DNA from 3 places in the Streptomyces sp. NPDC045846 genome. Region 2 is predicted to be linked to each of the others. Evidence: predicted binding sites of a transcription regulator. Region 2 holds the regulator's gene; each other region holds the start of a gene.
What was found. The regulator HrcA, encoded in region 2, represses chaperone genes, less so after heat shock. The targets are predictions, from matches to a motif close to TTNGCACTCNGNNNNNCNGAGTGCNAA.
Positions count from the first base shown of each region.

Region 1: the regulator HrcA is predicted to act here: its motif matches at 3,712-3,738, upstream of groES (co-chaperone GroES).
Region 3: the regulator HrcA is predicted to act here: its motif matches at 3,748-3,774, upstream of groL (chaperonin GroEL).

Region 1 is NZ_JBWKKJ010000018.1:60,494-66,816, forward strand. Features, by position in the region: gene AC07F3_RS35990 (hydroxyacid dehydrogenase) at 1-619, shown strand, start outside; gene AC07F3_RS35995 (ester cyclase) at 697-1,392, shown strand; gene groL (chaperonin GroEL) at 1,489-3,117, opposite strand; gene groES (co-chaperone GroES) at 3,257-3,565, opposite strand; gene AC07F3_RS36010 (response regulator transcription factor) at 3,800-4,489, shown strand; gene AC07F3_RS36015 (sensor histidine kinase) at 4,479-5,837, shown strand; gene AC07F3_RS36020 (LCP family protein) at 5,933-6,323, shown strand, end outside.
Region 2 is NZ_JBWKKJ010000002.1:532,947-539,269, forward strand. Features, by position in the region: gene hemW (radical SAM family heme chaperone HemW) at 1-795, shown strand, start outside; gene AC07F3_RS07290 (DUF3097 domain-containing protein) at 1,202-2,020, opposite strand; gene AC07F3_RS07295 (MBL fold metallo-hydrolase) at 2,218-2,940, opposite strand; gene hrcA (heat-inducible transcriptional repressor HrcA) at 3,096-4,115, shown strand; gene dnaJ (molecular chaperone DnaJ) at 4,116-5,252, shown strand; gene AC07F3_RS07310 (nitronate monooxygenase) at 5,440-6,323, shown strand, end outside.
Region 3 is NZ_JBWKKJ010000014.1:51,424-57,746, forward strand. Features, by position in the region: gene AC07F3_RS32750 (glucosyl-3-phosphoglycerate synthase) at 1-221, opposite strand, end outside; SAM riboswitch class I at 358-503, shown strand; gene thrC (threonine synthase) at 521-1,828, shown strand; gene AC07F3_RS32760 (MoaD/ThiS family protein) at 1,860-2,135, shown strand; gene AC07F3_RS32765 (cold-shock protein) at 2,548-2,751, shown strand; gene groL (chaperonin GroEL) at 3,904-5,526, shown strand; gene AC07F3_RS32775 (DUF4097 family beta strand repeat-containing protein) at 5,759-6,323, shown strand, end outside.

The DNA of each region.
Region 1 (6,323 bases), on a different contig from region 2:
CTCCGCGCAGCGCTACGCCGAGCTGCGCACCGCCCCCGAGTGGCTGGGCGAGGGCGACCGCACCGGCAACTACCGGCGCACCGTCGGCCTGGTCGGCGCCTCCCGCGTCGGACGCCGGGTGATCGAGCTGCTGCGCCCCTTCGACTTCGAGGTCCTGCTGTACGACCCGTACATGAGCGCCGCCGAGGCCGCCACGCTCGGCGTCGCGTCCGTGCCCCTGGACGATCTGTGCGCCCGCGCGGGAATCGTCTCCGTGCACGCGCCGCAGCTGCCCGAGACGTACCGCATGATCGGCGCGCGCCAGCTGGCCCTGATGCCGACGGGCGCCACCCTGATCAACACCGCGCGCGGCTCCCTGGTGGACGAGCCCGCCCTGCTCGCCGAGCTGCTCTCGGGCCGCCTGAACGCCGTGCTCGACGTGACCGACCCCGAACTCCCGCCCCGCGAGAGCCCGTTGTACGACCTGCCCAACGTGCTGCTCACCCCGCACATCGCGGGCTCGCTCGGCAACGAGCTGCACCGCATGGCGGACCAGGCGCTGGACGAGGTGGAGCGGTTCGCGGCCGGGGTGCCGTTCGCGCACCCCGTGCTTCCGGCGGCGCTGCACCACTCGGCATGAGCCGTCCCCCCTCGGAATAAAGCGGGCAAAGCTCACTAAAATGGAGGTGTCCCGCCCCGAGCCAGCCGGGAGGAGCCATGACATTCACGCAGGTGATCGACTTCAGGACCGAGCGGTTCAGAGACGTGGACCGGCTCATGGACCAGTGGGTCGCACAGACCCAGGGCAGGCGGACCGCCTCCCACAGCGTGGTGGGCAAGGACCGCTCCAACGCCTCCCACTATGTGGAGATCATCGAATTCCCCTCGTACGAGGAGGCGATGGCGAACTCCGACCTCCCCGAGACCAACCGGATCTTCGCGGAGATGGTGGCGCTCTGCGACGGCATGCCCACCTTCACGGACCTCGATGTGGTGCGCAACGACCAGTTGAACGCTTCAACCGCCCGCCGGTTCTTCCACGAGATCGCCTCGGGAGGCAACCTCGACGCCATCGGTGAGGTGTTCGCGGACGACTACGCCGACCACGACATCCTCAAGGAGCAGGACACGGTCGTCGGCTCCGACGGGATCCGCCGCGACGTCGCCGGATGGCGGTCGGCCTTCGACTTCGCCTTCGAACTCGACCGGCAGATCTGCGAGGGCGACGACGTGGTGACGCTGTGGACCCTGAACGGCACCCACACCGGTGACTTCCGGGGTGTCCCGGCCACCGGCCGGCGGGTCAGCATGACCGGCACCACGATCTTCCGGTTCCGGAACGACAGGATCCAGGAAGGCTGGTGGCACTACGACGCCCTGAAGCTGATGAGGCAGCTGGGCCTGGGGGGCTGAGCGGCCGGGCCCCTCCCGCAACGGGGAAGGCCCCCGCCCCGCCGATGGCGGGAGCGGGGGCCTTCGCACGTGGTGCGGGCCTGACGGCGTACGACGTCAGTGGGAGTGGCCGTGACCGTGGCCGTGACCGGCCTCGGCCTCCTCCTCGGCCGGCTTCTCGACGACCAGGGTCTCGGTCGTGAGCAGCAGGGAGGCGATGGAGGCGGCGTTCTCCAGGGCGGAGCGGGTGACCTTGACCGGGTCGATGACGCCGGCCTTGACCAGGTCGCCGTACTCGCCGGTGGCGGCGTTGAAGCCGAAGCCCTTGTCCAGCTCGCTCACCTTGGAGGTGATGACGTAGCCCTCGAGACCGGCGTTCTCGGCGATCCAGCGCAGCGGCTCGACGACGGCGCGGCGGACGACCGCGACACCGGTGGCCTCGTCGCCGGACTTGTCGAGGTTGCCCTCCAGGACCTTGGCGGCGTGCACCAGGGCGGAGCCACCACCGGAGACGATGCCCTCCTCGACCGCGGCGCGGGTCGCGGAGATGGCGTCCTCCAGACGGTGCTTGCGCTCCTTGAGCTCGACCTCGGTGGCGGCACCGACCTTGATCACGCACACGCCGCCGGCCAGCTTCGCGAGGCGCTCCTGGAGCTTCTCGCGGTCCCAGTCGGAGTCCGTGGCCTCGATCTCGGCCTTGATCTGGTTGACGCGGCCCTCGACGTCGGCGCTGTTGCCGCCGCCGTCGACGATCGTGGTGTCGTCCTTGGTGATGGTGACGCGGCGCGCGGTGCCGAGCACCTCGAGACCGGCCTGGTCCAGCTTGAGGCCGACCTCTTCGGCGATGACGGTCGCACCGGTGAGGGTGGCGATGTCCTGGAGCATGGCCTTGCGGCGGTCGCCGAAGCCCGGGGCCTTGACGGCCACGGCGTTGAACGTGCCGCGGATCTTGTTGACGACCAGGGTGGAGAGCGCCTCGCCCTCGACGTCCTCGGCGATGATCAGGAGCGGCTTGGAGGCGCCGGCCTGGATGACCTTCTCCAGGAGCGGCAGCAGGTCCTGGATCGAGGAGATCTTGCCCTGGTTGATCAGGATGTACGGGTCGTCGAGGACGGCCTCCATACGCTCCTGGTCGGTGACCATGTAGTGCGAGAGGTAGCCCTTGTCGAAGGCCATGCCCTCGGTGAACTCCAGCTCCACACCGAAGGTGTTGGACTCCTCGACGGTGATGACACCGTCCTTGCCGACCTTGTCCATGGCCTCGGCGATGAGCTCGCCGATCTGCTTGTCCTGGGCGGACAGCGCGGCGACGGCGGCGATGTCGGTCTTGTCCTCGATGGGACGGGCGGTCGCGAGGAGCTCGTCGGAGACGGCCTTGACCGCGGCGTCGATGCCCTTCTTCAGGGCGGCCGGGGAAGCACCGGCGGCGACGTTGCGCAGACCCTCGCGGACCAGCGCCTGGGCCAGCACGGTCGCGGTGGTGGTGCCGTCACCCGCGATGTCGTTGGTCTTGGTCGCCACCTCCTTGACGAGCTGGGCGCCCAGGTTCTCGTACGGGTCGTCGAGCTCGACCTCGCGCGCGATGGTGACACCGTCGTTGGTGATGGTGGGGGCGCCGAACTTCTTGTCGATGACGACGTTGCGGCCCTTGGGGCCGATCGTCACCTTGACGGTGTCGGCAAGCTTGTTGACGCCGCGCTCAAGGGCGCGACGGGCGTCCTCGTCGAACTTCAGGATCTTCGCCATGGGAGCGGTTCAGCCCTCTCGAAAACTCGGGTTAATGACACTGCGCCCCTCGCCGCCCGGCAATCAGCGGGGTGACCAGGGGCGCAGCTCTCAAAGCGTTTCGCTTCGAAGAAGTACTTCGATGAATTGCTTCGGTGAATTACTTCTCGATGATCGCGAGCACGTCGCGAGCCGAGAGGACGAGGTACTCGTCGCCGTTGTACTTCACCTCGGTGCCGCCGTACTTGCTGTACAGCACGACATCGCCGACCTTGACGTCGAGCGGCAGGCGCTCGCCGTTCTCGAAGCGGCCCGGACCCACGGCGAGGACGGCGCCCTCCTGGGGCTTCTCCTTCGCGGTGTCCGGAATGACCAGGCCCGAGGCCGTGGTCTGCTCGGCGTCGAGCGGCTGGACCACAATGCGGTCCTCGAGCGGCTTGATGGCAACCTTGGAGCTGGCGGTCGTCACGATCCGGTCTCCCCCTTCGGAGATCTCACGGGGTTAACTGTCTGGGGTGGCGACCAGGTGGATCCGTCGTCGCGGGTGCCGGACCTGCCCGTCGCTGTGTTGGCACTCTCCGGTGGGGAGTGCCAGAAGCGAGACTAGGACGGCGATTAGCACTCGGTCAAGCGGAGTGCCAATCTGCCACCGCCGCGGCGGACGCCGGCGGGGCCCGGGCCCGCCTGTGTGACCCTGGACGGCATGCGCATTCTGGTCGTCGAGGACGAAACCGGGCTCGCCGACTCGCTGCGTCGGGGCATCTCCGCCGAGGGGCACTGGGTCGACGTCGCCCACGACGGCCACCGCGGCCTCGACCTCGCGCTCACCGGCGGATACGACGCGATCGTGCTCGACCTGATGCTGCCGGGGCTCAGCGGTTATGAGATCTGCCGCCGCATGCGACGGCTCGACGACCTGACGCCGGTCCTGATACTGACCGCCAAGGACGGCGAGTACGACGAGGCCGACGGCCTCGACTCGGGGGCCGACGACTACCTGACCAAGCCGTTCTCGTTCGTGGTGCTGCTCGCCCGGCTCCGGGCGCTGGGCCGCCGGACGGGAGCCGCGCGCCCGGGCCCGCTCCAGGCGGGCGACCTCACCCTCGACCCGGCGGCCCGGCGCTGCCGGCGCGGCGGGCGCGAGATCGAGCTGACCGCGCGCGAAGTGGCCGTGCTGGCCTGCCTGATGGCCGAGCCGGGCCGGGCCGTCGCCAAGCAGCACATCCTCGACGAGGTCTGGGACAGCGCGGCGGGCCCCGACGGCGGGATCGACCCGAACATCGTCGAGGTCTACGTCTCGTCGCTCAGGAAGAAGATCGACTCTCCGTTCGGCCGCCGCTCGATCCTGACCGTGCACGGAGTGGGCTACCGGATGGCCCCCGATGGCGGCTGAACCGCCGCGCTGGGCCCGGCGGCCGCTGCCCCGGACCGTGCGCGGGAAGGTCGCCGCGGCCGCCGCCCTCGCGATGGCGCTGCTGCTCGCCGCGGGCGGGATCTGGCTCTACATCGTGCTGCGCTCCAACCTCCTCGACAACACCACGGGCCGCACCGAACTGGCCGCCCGCAAGGTCGCCGCCCAGGTCGACGCGGGCACCGCACGCGAGCTGCTTCCGCCGCCGGACGGCGGCGTCGACCTGATCATGGTCCTGGACGAGCGGGGCCGGGTGACCGCGGCGAGCCAGGAGACCGCCGCCGCCCCGGAGGAGCTGGCCGGATTCCGGCCGCCCGAAAGCCAGGACTCGGCGTCCCGGACCCTGAACGACCAGGGCCGCCACGAGGTCGCCGTCGTCGTACGCGCCCAGCTGCCGGGCGGCCCCGCGAGCTATGTGTACGGGATGACCGTGCTCAGCGACGTGGACGACGCGACCGGCGCCATCGCCTGGGCCCTGCTCGCCAGTGCCCCGCCGCTGATCGCGCTCGCCGCGGCCATCGCCTGGGCCGGCACCGGGCTGGCGCTGCGCCCGGTGACCTCGATCCGCACCGAGCTCGCCGAGGTCAGTTCCCGCGAGCTGGACCGCCGGGTGCCCGACCCCGGCGGCGCCGACGAGATCGCGCTGCTCGCCCGGACCGTGAACGCCACCCTGGACCGGCTCGAAGCGGCCCACGTCCGCCAGCGCGAGTTCGTCGCCGACGCCTCGCACGAGCTGCGCAACCCCATCGCCGCGGTCCGCTCGCGGCTCGAAGTCGCCCTCGCCGCACCGGACTCGGCCTCGGTGCGGGCCGCGCTCGACGACACCGAGCGGCTCCAGCGGATCGCCGCCGACCTCCTGCTCCTGGCCCGCCTCGACGCCCACCCGCAGCCCCTGGCCGAGCCGGTCGACCTGGCGCTGCTGGCGGCCGAGGACACCGCCCGCCGCCGTGGCGCCCGGGTCCCGGTGGAGCTGCTGGCCGACGCTCCCGTGCCGGTGCGCGGCGACCCGGCGCAGCTGGAGCGGATGCTGGCCAACCTCGTCGACAACGCGGTGCGCCATGCCCGTACGGCGGTACGGGTGCGGGCCGCCCGCGAAGGCCCCGACGCGGTCCTCGTCGTCGGCGACGACGGCCCCGGCGTCCCGGCCGCCGACCGGTCCCGGATCTTCGAGCGCTTCGTCCGCCTGGACACCGCCCGCGCCCGGGAGAGCGGCGGCACCGGGCTCGGGCTCGCCATCGCCCGGGAGATCGCGCGGGCGCACGGCGGTGAACTGTCGGCCGGGGCGGGTCCGGGCGCGACGTTCACGGTGCGCCTGCCGGGGCGGTTCTGAGGCGGCGCGGTCCACGGGTGCGGGCGTACGGGTTCTGAAGGCGTCTTCAGGACTCTCAGGATTCCTTCAGCGCCATGGGCCCAGCATCGGTCGGCGTGAGCCACCGTCGAATGAGCCGCAGCCGAAGGACCAGCCGCCGCAGGAAGCGCTCCGGCCCGGTGCGCCTGGTGCGCGCGTTCGCCGTCGCCGCCCTCGTCCTGGTGCTGTGCGCGCTGGCCGGCGGCTGGTACCTCTACCGCGATCTGGCCGGGAGCATCGGCACCTCGCACGCGCTCGGCGACGACGCGCCCAAGTCGGTGGGCGGGGACACCAACATCCTGCTGATGGGCCTGGACAGCCGCAAGGACCAGAACGGCGAGGACCTGCCGCCGGAGGTGCTCGACAAACTGCACGCGGGCAGCGGCGACATCGGGGGCTACAACACCAACACCCTGATACTGCTGCACGTGCCGGCCGGCGGCGGCAGGGCGAAGGCGTTCTCCGTGC
Region 2 (6,323 bases):
GCGGGCGGCTTCAACCGGGTCTCCTTCGGCATGCAGAGCGCCCGGCAGCACGTCCTGAAGGTCCTCGACCGCACGCACACGCCGGGCCGCCCCGAGGCGTGCGTCGCCGAGGCGCGCGCGGCGGGCTTCGACCACGTCAACCTGGACCTGATCTACGGCACCCCGGGCGAGAGCGACGACGACTGGCGGGCCTCGCTCGACGCGGCCGTCGGCGCCGGGCCCGACCACATCAGCGCGTACGCCCTGATCGTCGAGGAGGGCACCCAGCTCGCCCGCCGCATCCGGCGCGGCGAGGTGCCGATGACGGACGACGACGAGCACGCGGACCGGTACCTCATCGCGGACGAGGTGCTGGGCGCGGCCGGGTACTCCTGGTACGAGGTCTCGAACTGGTCCACCACCGAGGCCGGACGCTGCCTGCACAACGAGCTGTACTGGCGCGGGGCGGACTGGTGGGGCGCCGGGCCGGGGGCGCACAGCCACGTCGGCGGGGTGCGGTGGTGGAACGTGAAGCACCCCGGCGCCTACGCGGCTGCCCTGGCCTCCGGCCGCTCGCCCGGGGCGGGTCGGGAGGTCCTGGCGGGGGAGGACCGCCGGGTGGAGCGGATCCTGCTGGAGCTCCGCCTGCGCGAGGGCTGCCCGCTGGACCTGCTGCACCCCGCGGGCCTCGCGGCGGCCCGCCGCGCCGCGGAGGACGGCCTCCTGGACGCGCCCTCCTTCGCCTCGGGGCGGGCCGTGCTGACCCTGCGGGGGCGGTTGCTGGCGGACGCGGTCGTACGAGCCCTGGTCGACTGAGGCCCACCACTCCGCCAACCGCGGGGCCCCGCGCCCCCTCCACCCCGGGGGCCGTGCACGCCCGCTCACGCAGTTCCCCGCGCCCCTTAACCCCGTTCTGTCCGCGGGCCGTGCGTGGCTGGTCGCGCAGTTCCCCGCGCCCCTAAAACCCGCTCTTCTCCGCAGGCCGTGCGGGGTTGCTCGCGCAGTTCCTCGCGCCCCCAACCCCGATGCCGTCCGTCGACCGTGCCTGGTTGCTCGCGCAGTTCCCCGCGCCCCTAACAGCACTGGTGCTGGCCTGCATGGGCATCTTTAGCCCGTCCGGCGTTTGAGGACGAGCGCCGTTCAGGCGCGAACGGGGTCTGGGGCGGAGCCCCAGGAGCGCACTTCAACCCCCGGAGGGTCTCGGGGAGGGGCGGGGTGGGGGCTACGGCACGGTCACGAAGTCGATCAACCGCTCCACCGACCCCAGCAACGACGCGTCGAGATCCCGGTACGACGACACCCCGGACAGGATGCGCGCCCACGCCGCCCCCGTGTTCTCCGGCCACCCCAGCGCCCGGCACACCCCCGTCTTCCAGTCCTGCCCCCGCGGCACGACCGGCCACGCCGGGATCCCCACGGACGCCGGTTTCACGGCCTCCCACACGTCGATGTAGGGGTGTCCGACGACCAGCACGTCGGGGTGGGTGACGGACGCCGCGATGCGGGACTCCTTGGAGCCCGGGACCAGGTGGTCGACCAGGACGCCGAGCCGCGCGTCCGGCCCGGGGGAGAACTCGGCGACGATCGCCGGAAGGTCGTCGATGCCCTCCAGGTATTCGACGACCACGCCCTCGATGCGCAGGTCGTCGCCCCACACCTTCTCGACGAGCTCGGCGTCGTGGCGCCCCTCGACGTAGATCCGCCCCGCCCGGGCGACCCGGGCCCGCGCGCCCGGCACGGCGACCGACCCGGAGGCCGTGCGGGTGGGGCGTACGGGCGCCGACGCGGAGGGGCGTACGAGCGTGACCACCTTGCCCTCCAGGAGGAACCCGCGCGGCGCGAGCGGGAAGACCCGATGCTTGCCGAAGCGGTCCTCCAGGGTGACCGTCGGGCCCTCGGCCGTCTTCTCGCAGCGGATCACGGCTCCGCAGAATCCCGTGGAGACCTCCTCGACGACGAGGTCCGTCTCGGCAGGCACCTCGGGAACAGGCGCCTGCTTCTTCTTCCAGGGCGGGGTGAGGTCAGGGCTGTAGCTGCGCATGGGCCTCATTATTGGGGTCGGCCGGGGGTCCGGGGGTTGACCCCCGGGGGATGCAGCCAGGGCGGGGTGAGGTCAGGGCTGTAGCTGCGCATGGGGCTCATTATTGGGGTCGGCCGGGGGTCCGGGGGCGGCTCCCGGGGGATGCGGTCAGGGTGGCGGGGGCAGCCCGGGGGTGAGGGCCCCCGGAAGCGTGGCTGTTACGACTGGCCGAAGCGCGCGGCGAGTTGGTCCCGCTGGGCGCGGACGAACGCCGTGTCCACCACCGCCCCGTGCCCCGGCACGTACACCGCGTCCTCGCCGCCGAGCGAGAGCAGCCGGTCCAGGGCGGCGGGCCAGCGCGACACCACCGCGTCGGAGCCAGCCTGCGGCTCGCCCGACTCCTCGACCAGGTCGCCGCAGAAGACGATCTCGGGCGAGCCGCCGCTCGCCGGGACCAGGAGCGCGAGGTCGTGGCCGCTGTGCCCGGGGCCGACGTTGGCGAGCAGCACCTGACGGCCGCCCAGGTCCAGCGTCCACTCGCCGCTCACCGCGTGGTGCGGCACCACCAAGAGATCGGCCGCCTCGGCGGCCTCCCCGGCGGGCACCCCGTGGCTCACCGCGTCCGAGCGCAGCTCGTCGCCCCCCAGGGCCCGCTCGATGCCGACCGCCCCGTACACCTCGGCGCCGGAGAAGGCGGCCGTGCCCAGAACGTGGTCGAAGTGGGGATGGCTGAGCGCGATGTGGGTCACACGGCGGCCGAAGAGGGCCTCCGCCTGAGAGCGGAGTTCGGCGCCCTCGCGGAGCGTCGCGCCGGTGTCGTACAAGAGGAGCGAGCCCGCGCCGGCCACCAGCGCGGCCGTGGCGTCCCAGCGCGGCAGGCGCCTGCGCCCCACCCCGTCACCCAGCCGCTCCCAGCCGAACTCTTCCCAACTGACGTCCATGACGCGACGCTATCCGCAATCGACCGGCGTCGCCGCACGGTAGCGTGGTCGGCCGCCCTTGCTAGGGGCGTACCGGTCGGCCGTACACTGGCCGGGGGATTGCTGGCACTCGAACACAGTGAGTGCCAAGAAGACGGCTACTGGAGGTGTGCGCGATGCTCAGTGAACGCAGGCTCGAGGTGCTGCGCGCCATCGTCCAGGACTACGTCGGCACCGAGGAGCCGGTGGGGTCCAAGGCCCTCACCGAGCGGCACGCGCTGGGGGTCTCCCCGGCCACCGTGCGCAACGACATGGCGGTGCTGGAGGAGGAGGGCTTCATCGCCCAGCCCCACACCAGCGCCGGCCGCATCCCGACCGACAAGGGCTACCGGCTCTTCGTCGACCGGCTCGCGGGCGTCAAGCCCCTGTCGTCGCCGGAGCGCCGGGCGATCCAGAACTTCCTGGACAGCGCGGTCGACCTGGACGACGTCGTGGCCCGTACGGTGCGGCTGCTGGCGCAGCTGACCCGGCAGGTCGCGGTGGTCCAGTACCCGTCGCTGACCCGCTCGACGGTGCGGCACGTGGAACTTCTCTCACTCGCCTCGGCCCGGCTGATGCTGGTGCTGATCACGGACACCGGCCGCGTCGAGCAGCGCATGGTGGACTGCCCGGCGCCGTTCGGCGAGGCCTCGCTCGCGGACCTGCGGGCCCGGCTCAACGCACGGGTGGTGGGGCGCCGCTTCGCGGACGTGCCGCAGCTGGTGCAGGACCTGCCGGAGTCCTTTGAACCGGAGGACCGAGGAACCGTTTCGACGGTCCTCGCCACCCTCCTCGAAACCCTGGTCGAAGAGACCGAGGAGCGGTTGATGATCGGCGGCACCGCCAATCTCACCCGCTTCGGACACGACTTCCCGCTGACCATCAGGCCGGTGCTGGAGGCGCTGGAGGAGCAGGTCGTGCTCCTCAAGCTGCTCGGCGAGGCCAAGGAATCGGGCATGACCGTACGCATCGGGCACGAGAACAACGCCCACGAGGGACTGAACTCCACGTCCGTCGTATCGGTCGGCTACGGTTCCGGCGGCGAGGCGGTCGCCAAACTCGGCGTGGTCGGACCGACCCGCATGGATTACCCCGGAACGATGGGAGCGGTACGCGCAGTGGCACGTTACGTCGGACAGATCCTGGCGGAGTCGTAAGTGGCCACGGACTACTACGCCGTACTCGGCGTGCGCCGCGACGCATCACAGGACGAGATCAAGAAGGCCTTCCGGAGGCTCGCGCGGGAACTCCACCCCGACGTGAACCCCGACCCGAAGACCCAGGAGCGGTTCAAGGAGATCAACGCCGCTTACGAGGTCCTCTCCGACCCGCAGAAGAAGCAGGTCTACGACCTCGGCGGGGACCCGCTGTCGTCGTCGGGCGGCGGCGGGGCCGGCGGCTTCGGCGCGGGCGGCTTCGGCAACTTCTCGGACATCATGGACGCCTTCTTCGGCACGGCGTCGCAGCGCGGACCGCGCTCGCGGACCCGCCGCGGCCAGGACGCCATGATCCGCCTGGAGATCGACCTCAACGAGGCGGCCTTCGGCACCACCAAGGAGATCCAGGTCGACACCGCCGTGGTGTGCACGACCTGTTCGGGCGAGGGAGCTGCCCCCGGCACCTCCGCGCAGACCTGTGACATGTGCCGCGGCCGCGGCGAGGTGTCCCAGGTCACCCGGTCCTTCCTGGGCCAGGTCATGACCTCGCGGCCCTGCCCCCAGTGCCAGGGCTTCGGCACCGTGGTGCCCACCCCGTGCCCGGAGTGCGCGGGCGACGGCCGCATCCGCTCGCGGCGCACCCTCACCGTGAAGATCCCGGCCGGTGTCGACAACGGCACCCGGATCCAGCTCGCGGGCGAGGGCGAGGTCGGCCCCGGCGGCGGCCCCGCCGGCGACCTGTACGTGGAGATCCACGAGCTGCCGCACGACGTGTTCCAGCGCCGGGGCGACGACCTGCACTGCACGGTCACCATCCCGATGACGGCGGCGTCGCTCGGCACCAAGGTGCCGCTCCAGACCCTGGACGGCATGGAGGAGGTGGACATCCGCCCGGGCACCCAGTCCGGCCAGTCCATCCCGCTGCACGGCCGCGGCATCACGCATCTGCGCGGCGGCGGCCGGGGCGACCTCATCGTGCACGTCGAGGTCCTCACGCCCAGCAAGCTGGACCCCCAGCAGGAGGACCTGCTGCGCCAGCTGGCCAAGCTGCGCGGCGAGGAGCGCCCCACGGGCCAGTTCCAGCCCGGCCAGCAGGGCCTGTTCTCCCGCCTGAAGGACGCGTTCAACGGCCGGTAGGCCGTGAAGAGGGGCCACGGGGTGTTCCCCGTGGCCCCTCTTCGTCGTTCGGGCGCGTTTTCCGCCGTCCGCAGAGCGGAATCCAGCCGTCCGGCGCGCGCGGCCCGCGCGCGAGGTGGCCGGACTCACCCGCCCCGGGCGGAAGAGGCGATTCGGTGCGAGAGCTACGTCGTGGCACGATGCGGGCATGGCTTTGACCGATCTCTGCCGGTATCCGATCGTGCAGGCGCCCATGGCGGGCGGCGCCTCCGGTCCGGCGCTGGCCGCGGCCGTCTCCGAGGCCGGGGGGCTCGGCTTCCTCGCCGCCGGGTACAAGACCGCCGACGGCATGTACCAGGAGATCAAGCAGGTGCGGGGGCTGACGAGCCAGCCCTTCGGAGTCAACCTGTTCATGCCCCAGGACCCGCACACCGACCCCGCCGCCATCGAGGTCTACCGCCACCAACTGGCGGGCGAGGCCTCCTGGTACGAGACCCCCCTGGGCGACGCCGACTCCGGTGGCGACGACAACTACGAGGCCAAGCTGGCGATCCTGCGCGAGGACCCGGTCCCGGTCGTCTCGTTCACCTTCGGCTGCCCCGAGCGAGCGGTGCTCGACGCCTTCGCGAAGGTGGGCACGTACACGATCGTCACGGTCACCACGCCCCAGGAGGCGCAGGCCGCGCAGCGGGCGGGGGCCGACGCGGTCTGTGTGCAGGGCGTCGAGGCGGGCGGCCACCAGGGCACCTACCAGGACGATCCGCAGGTCGGCGGGGCCCGCATCGGACTGCTCGCGCTGATCGGCCTCGTCCGGGAGGCGGTCCAGCTGCCGATCGTCGCGACGGGCGGGCTGATGCGCGGCGCGCAGATCGCGGCGGTGCTCGCTGCGGGCGCCGACGCGGCCCAGCTGGGCACGGCGTTCCTGGTGTGCCCGGAGTCGGGCGCGAACGTGCTGCACAAGCAGGCGCTGACCAACCCCCTCTTCGTCCGTACGGAGTTGACGCGCGCGTTCTCCGGGCGGCCCGCGCGGGGCCTGGTGAACCGTTTCATGCGGGAGCACGGGCCGTACGCCCCCGCCGCCTATCCGCAGGT
Region 3 (6,323 bases), on a different contig from region 2:
TCGACGACCACGAGCTCGTCGACCAGGGGCACGGAAGCGGTCATCAGCTCGCGCCGGATCGCGGCCACGATGTCACCGACCGTGGCCTCCTCGTCGAGCGCGGGCAACACGACGCTCACCGTCGTGCCCGTCCGCTGTTTCGCGGCCAGGATCGTGTCGATCGGCCGCTGGGCCGCGGACCAGGAACGCCTGCTCAGCCAGCGTTCCACCTCTTCCAGCACGTTTCCCGGCCTCCTCGTGTGATCCATCTCGCGGTTCGGACGACTATCTCAACCGTCCAGTGCTTCGGTTACAGTCTTGAACAACGCGGATGACCGTCGCATGTCGGGGGTCGTCGTCACGCTGACAATCGAATACCGCTCATCCAGAGGGGCAGAGGGAAACGGCCCGTTGAAGCCCCGGCAACCCTCCAGTCGGTTCTCGTCGATCAAGACACGGGGCCACCGGCTAGGGAAGGTGCCAAATCCGTCTCATGGCGAAGTTCGCCCTGAGGAAGATGAGGAGAAAGGGCCTCCCCTCCATGTCTGCACAGACTGTTGACACCGCCTCTGTCGAGACCGCTTCCGGCACCCCCGTCGATCTCGGTCCCGCGTCCGGGCTTTCCTGCCGCGAGTGCGGCCAGCGTTTCGAACTCGGCCCGATCTTCGCCTGCGAACTGTGTTTCGGACCGCTCGAAGTGGCTTATGACCTGCCGCTCGGCGACCCCGAGGCGCTGCGCAAGCGGATCGAGGCGGGCCCCGAGAACATCTGGCGGTACGCGCCGCTGCTGCCCGTCCCCGCCGACGTGGCCGACAAGCCGAACCTGAACCCGGGCTTCACCAAGCTCGTCAAGGCCGAGAACCTGGCGCGCGAGCTGGGCGTCGAGCCCGGCAAGCTGTTCGTCAAGGACGACTCCGGCAACCCGACGCACTCCTTCAAGGACCGCGTCGTCGCCCAGGCCCTGGAGGCCGCCCGCGCCTTCGGCTTCACCACGCTCTCCTGCTCCTCCACCGGAAACCTCGCGGGCGCGGTCGGCGCCGCCGCCGCGCGGGCCGGCTTCCGCTCCTGCGTGTTCATCCCGCACGACCTGGAGCAGGGCAAGGTCGTCATGGCCGCGGTGTACGGCGGCGAGCTCGTCGGCATCGAGGGCAACTACGACGACGTGAACCGCTTCTGCTCCGAGCTCATCGGCGACCCGCTCGGCGAGGGCTGGGGCTTCGTCAACGTCAACCTGCGGCCGTACTACGGCGAGGGTTCCAAGACGCTGGCGTACGAGATCTGCGAGCAGCTCGGCTGGCGGCTGCCCGACCAGCTGGTCATCCCGATCGCCTCGGGCTCCCAGCTCACCAAGATCGACAAGGGGCTCCAGGAGCTGATCAAGCTCGGCCTGGTCGAGGACAGGCCGTACAAGATCTTCGGCGCGCAGGCCGAGGGCTGCTCCCCGGTCTCCACCGCCTTCAAGGCCGGGCACGATGTCGTACGCCCGCAGAAGCCGGACACCATCGCCAAGTCGCTGGCCATCGGCAACCCGGCGGACGGGCCGTACGTCCTGGACATCGCGCGCCGCACGGGCGGCGCGGTGGAGGACGTCGACGACGAGCAGATCGTCGACGCCATCAAGCTGCTCGCCCGGACCGAGGGCATCTTCGCGGAGACCGCGGGCGGCGTGACGGTGGGCGTCACCAAGAAGCTCATCGAGGCCGGTCTCCTCGACCCGTCGCTCACCACGGTCGTGCTCAACACCGGTGACGGGCTCAAGACCCTGGACGCGGTGGCCGCCACGTCCCAGGCGACCGCGACCATCCGCCCGAGCCTGGACGCCTTCCGCGACGCGGGCCTCGCCCACTGAGCCTCTGCTGATCGACTAGGAGTACCGAACCATGAGCGTGAACGTCCGCATCCCCACCATCCTGCGCACCTACACCGGCGGCCTGGCCGAGGTCGCCGCCGAGGGCGCGACGCTGGCCGAGGTCATCGCCGACCTGGAGAAGAACCACGCCGGGATCGCCGCGCGCGTCCTGGACGACCAGGGCAAGCTGCGCCGCTTCGTCAACGTGTACGTCAACGACGACGACGTGCGCTTCGAGCAGGGCCTCCAGACGGCCACGCCCGAGGGCGCCGGCGTCTCGATCATTCCGGCGGTCGCGGGCGGCTGAACCGCCGCGCCGTTTAACGCCGTCTGTACGCAGAGTTGCCCCCTCCGCACGAGAAGCGGAGGGGGCAATTCAGCATGGTTGAGCGGGGTACAGTTGGGGAAGCGCCTTCGCTTCCCGTGCCAAGTGCATATGAGAACGCGACAACATGAGGTCAAAGTGTGTGTGTCCTTTGTGCCTTAAGTGCGCTTTGCCCGGCCCGACTTGCCCCGGAATGCTGAATTCATGGCATTCCGTTCACTGCGTGTGCCCGGAATTCTCGTCCGATTGACCTGTTGCAGAGGGCAGTTGGGCAGATACATTCAGCCGCGGTCGACGCGTTCCGGCGCACACCCTCTCCTGTCGGAGGGTGGAGGTCTGACCCGGGTCCGCGAAGTGTGGTCCCGTGCAAGGGCCAGTAATAGGGGAGTTAGGCATGGCTCAGGGCACCGTCAAGTGGTTCAACGCGGAGAAGGGGTACGGCTTCATCGCGGTCGACGGTGGTGCGGATGTTTTCGTCCACTACAGCGCGATCCAGATGGACGGTTACCGCACCCTTGAAGAAGGTCAGCGAGTCGAGTTCGAGATCTCGCAGGGCCAGAAGGGTCCGCAGGCGGACATGGTCAAGCTCGCCGTCTGATCTCGGCGCGATCGGCCACCGACGCACGCACGCATGAAGGGGGCCACCCCAAGGGTGGCCCCCTTCACGCACCCCTGGGGCTCCGCCCAGGCCCGGGGGGCTTGCCCTGTGCGGGGTTGGATGGTTCCGCACCCTGGGGCTGCGCCCCAAACCCCGGGGGCGCTTGCCCACCCGCCCGCCCGTTGCGCAGGGGTTGGATGTGCTGAGCCCTGGGGCTGCGCCCCAGACCCCCTTGAGGGGCTCCGCCCCTCGACCCCCGGCGGGGGCTCCGCCCCCACACCCCCGCTCGCGCCTGAACGGCGCTCGTCCTCAAACGCCGGACAGGCTAAAGATGCCAGCACCGGCCCGCCCCCCAGTACCGCCAGGGGCGCGAGGAACTGCGCGAGAAGCGACCACGGTCCGCAGGCGAAGGGGGTTGAGGGGCGCGGGGAACTGCGCGAGTCACCATGCACGACGCGAGGCCGAGATCGGGTCAAGGGGCGCGGGGAACGGCGCGAGAAGCGGGCACGGTCCGCAGATCGAAGGGGGTTCAAGGGGCGCGGGGAACTGCGCGAACAACCACGCACGACGCGAGGCCGACATCGGGTTAAGGGGCGCGGGGAACTGCGCGAGCAACCACGCACGGTGGTCAGGCGCGGGACGGCCTGATAGGGGCGCGGGGAACTGCGCGAGCAACCGCGCACGGTGGTCAGGCGCGGGACGGCCTGATAGGGGCGCGGGGAACTGCGCGAGCAACCGCGCATGGTGGTCAGGCGCGGGACGGCCTGATAGGGGCGCGGGGAACGGCGCGAGCAGCCACGCACGGTGGTCGGGCGAAGAACGGCCTGAAAGGGGCGCGAGCAACGCCGCGCGGCCCGCCGACGAAAGACCGGCTTCGTCAGGAGCCGGGGCGCGGGGGCGGAGCCCCCGCCGACACCGGGCGGCACCGCCAAGCCAAAGCCCCCCGGTTCAAGAGACTCGCTTGCACTCGCAGGTGCCGAGTGCTAATCATTGGGCTTAGCACTCTCCGAGTGAGAGTGACAGAACTTGGATCGGGTCAGTGAGGCCCGCAGACCGGGTGGGGCAAGGAACCACAAGGGCTGCAGGCCGTCCGTCGCGGGCACCGGCGCGATCCACGAAGAACGCCACCCCTGTCCGGGAGGACCACTTCACATGGCCAAGATCATCGCGTTCGACGAGGAGGCACGGCGCGGTCTCGAGCGCGGGATGAACCAGCTCGCCGACGCCGTCAAGGTCACCCTCGGCCCCAAGGGCCGCAACGTCGTCCTCGAGAAGAAGTGGGGCGCCCCCACGATCACCAACGATGGTGTTTCCATCGCCAAGGAGATCGAGCTCGAGGACCCGTACGAGAAGATCGGCGCCGAGCTGGTCAAGGAAGTCGCCAAGAAGACGGACGACGTCGCCGGTGACGGTACGACCACCGCGACCGTTCTCGCCCAGGCCCTGGTGCGCGAGGGTCTGCGCAACGTCGCCGCCGGCGCCAACCCGATGGCCCTGAAGCGCGGCATCGAGAAGGCCGTCGAGGCCGTCTCCGCCGCCCTCCTGGAGCAGGCCAAGGACGTGGAGACCAAGGAGCAGATCGCTTCGACGGCCTCCATCTCCGCCGCCGACACCCAGATCGGCGAGCTCATCGCCGAGGCGATGGACAAGGTCGGCAAGGAAGGCGTCATCACCGTCGAGGAGTCGCAGACCTTCGGGCTCGAGCTTGAGCTCACCGAGGGCATGCGCTTCGACAAGGGCTACATCTCGGCGTACTTCGCCACCGACATGGAGCGTATGGAGGCGTCGCTCGACGACCCGTACATCCTGATCGTCAACTCGAAGATCAGCTCGGTCAAGGACCTGCTGCCGCTCCTCGAGAAGGTCATGCAGTCCGGCAAGCCGCTGCTGATCATCGCCGAGGACGTCGAGGGCGAGGCCCTGTCGACCCTGGTCGTCAACAAGATCCGTGGCACCTTCAAGTCCGTCGCCGTCAAGGCCCCGGGCTTCGGTGACCGCCGCAAGGCCATGCTCGGTGACATCGCCATCCTCACGGGCGGCACGGTCATCTCCGAGGAGGTCGGCCTCAAGCTGGAGAACGCCGGTCTCGACCTGCTCGGTCGCGCCCGCAAGGTCGTCATCACCAAGGACGAGACGACGATCGTCGACGGTGCCGGTGACAGCGACCAGGTCCAGGGTCGCGTCAACCAGATCCGCGCCGAGATCGAGAACAGCGACTCGGACTACGACCGCGAGAAGCTCCAGGAGCGCCTCGCCAAGCTCGCCGGCGGCGTGGCCGTCATCAAGGCGGGCGCGGCCACCGAGGTCGAGCTCAAGGAGCGCAAGCACCGCATCGAGGACGCCGTTCGCAACGCGAAGGCGGCCGTCGAGGAGGGCATCGTCGCCGGTGGTGGCGTGGCCCTGCTCCAGGCCTCCGCGGTGTTCGAGAAGCTTGAGCTCGACGGTGACGAGGCGACCGGCGCCAACGCCGTGAAGCTCGCCCTGGAGGCCCCGCTCAAGCAGATCGCCGTCAACGGTGGTCTCGAGGGTGGCGTCGTCGTGGAGAAGGTGCGCAACCTGGCCGTCGGCCACGGTCTGAACGCCGCCACGGGTGAGTACGTCGACATGATCGCCGAGGGCATCATCGACCCGGCGAAGGTCACCCGCTCCGCGCTGCAGAACGCCGCCTCCATCGCGGCGCTCTTCCTCACCACCGAGGCCGTCATCGCCGACAAGCCGGAGAAGGCCGCCGCGGCCGCTCCGGGCGGCATGCCGGGCGGTGACATGGACTTCTGAGCCCCGGCTCGGTAGATCCTGGTTGTACGCCGAGGGCGGCACCCCCATTGCGGGGGTGCCGCCCTCGGGCGTTTCCGGGGCCCGGAACTTCGGGGTTCCGAACCGTGGGGTACGGAAACGCGAAGGTCGATACGGGTGCTGGCTCCATGGTGCGAGGCCTGGTGGCGGGGCTAATTTGGTGTCCGGAGGGGGGCGAGAGCGGCCCCAACTGGCACACCTTCGGGGGACTTTCATGAGCACCACACGACTGCGGACCCGCACCCTCGCGGCCGTGACCCTGACCGCGCTGGCGGTCGGCGCCCTGGGCGCGTGCGGCCCGCTGGACGACAAGACGTTCAAGGACGACGCCACGGTCAAGGAAAAGATCACCGCGGTGCGCCTCGACGGAAAATCGGACGGCTTCCGGGTGCGCGGCAAGAAGGGCCTCGACAAGGTGTCGGTGCACCGCGAGGTCAACTACCGGGAAAAGACGAAGCCGGAGGGCACGACGTACCACGTCGAGAACGGCGTGCTGGTGCTCGAAGGCTGCTCGGGCCACTGCTCGGTGGACTACACGGTCGACGTCCCGGCCGGAATCCCGGTGACCGGGTCGAGCACCGAGGGCACGTTGAGCCTGTCCTCGGTCGGTGAGGTCAAGGTCTCCACGAAGGACGGCGACGTGAAGGTGTCCGGGGCGACGGGCCCGGTCGACATAGGCACCACCAACGGCTCGATCAGCGGCACCGGCCTGAAGGGCACGGGCGTCACGGCCCGCACGTCGAACGGCTCGATCTCCCTGACACCCGACACCGTGCAGG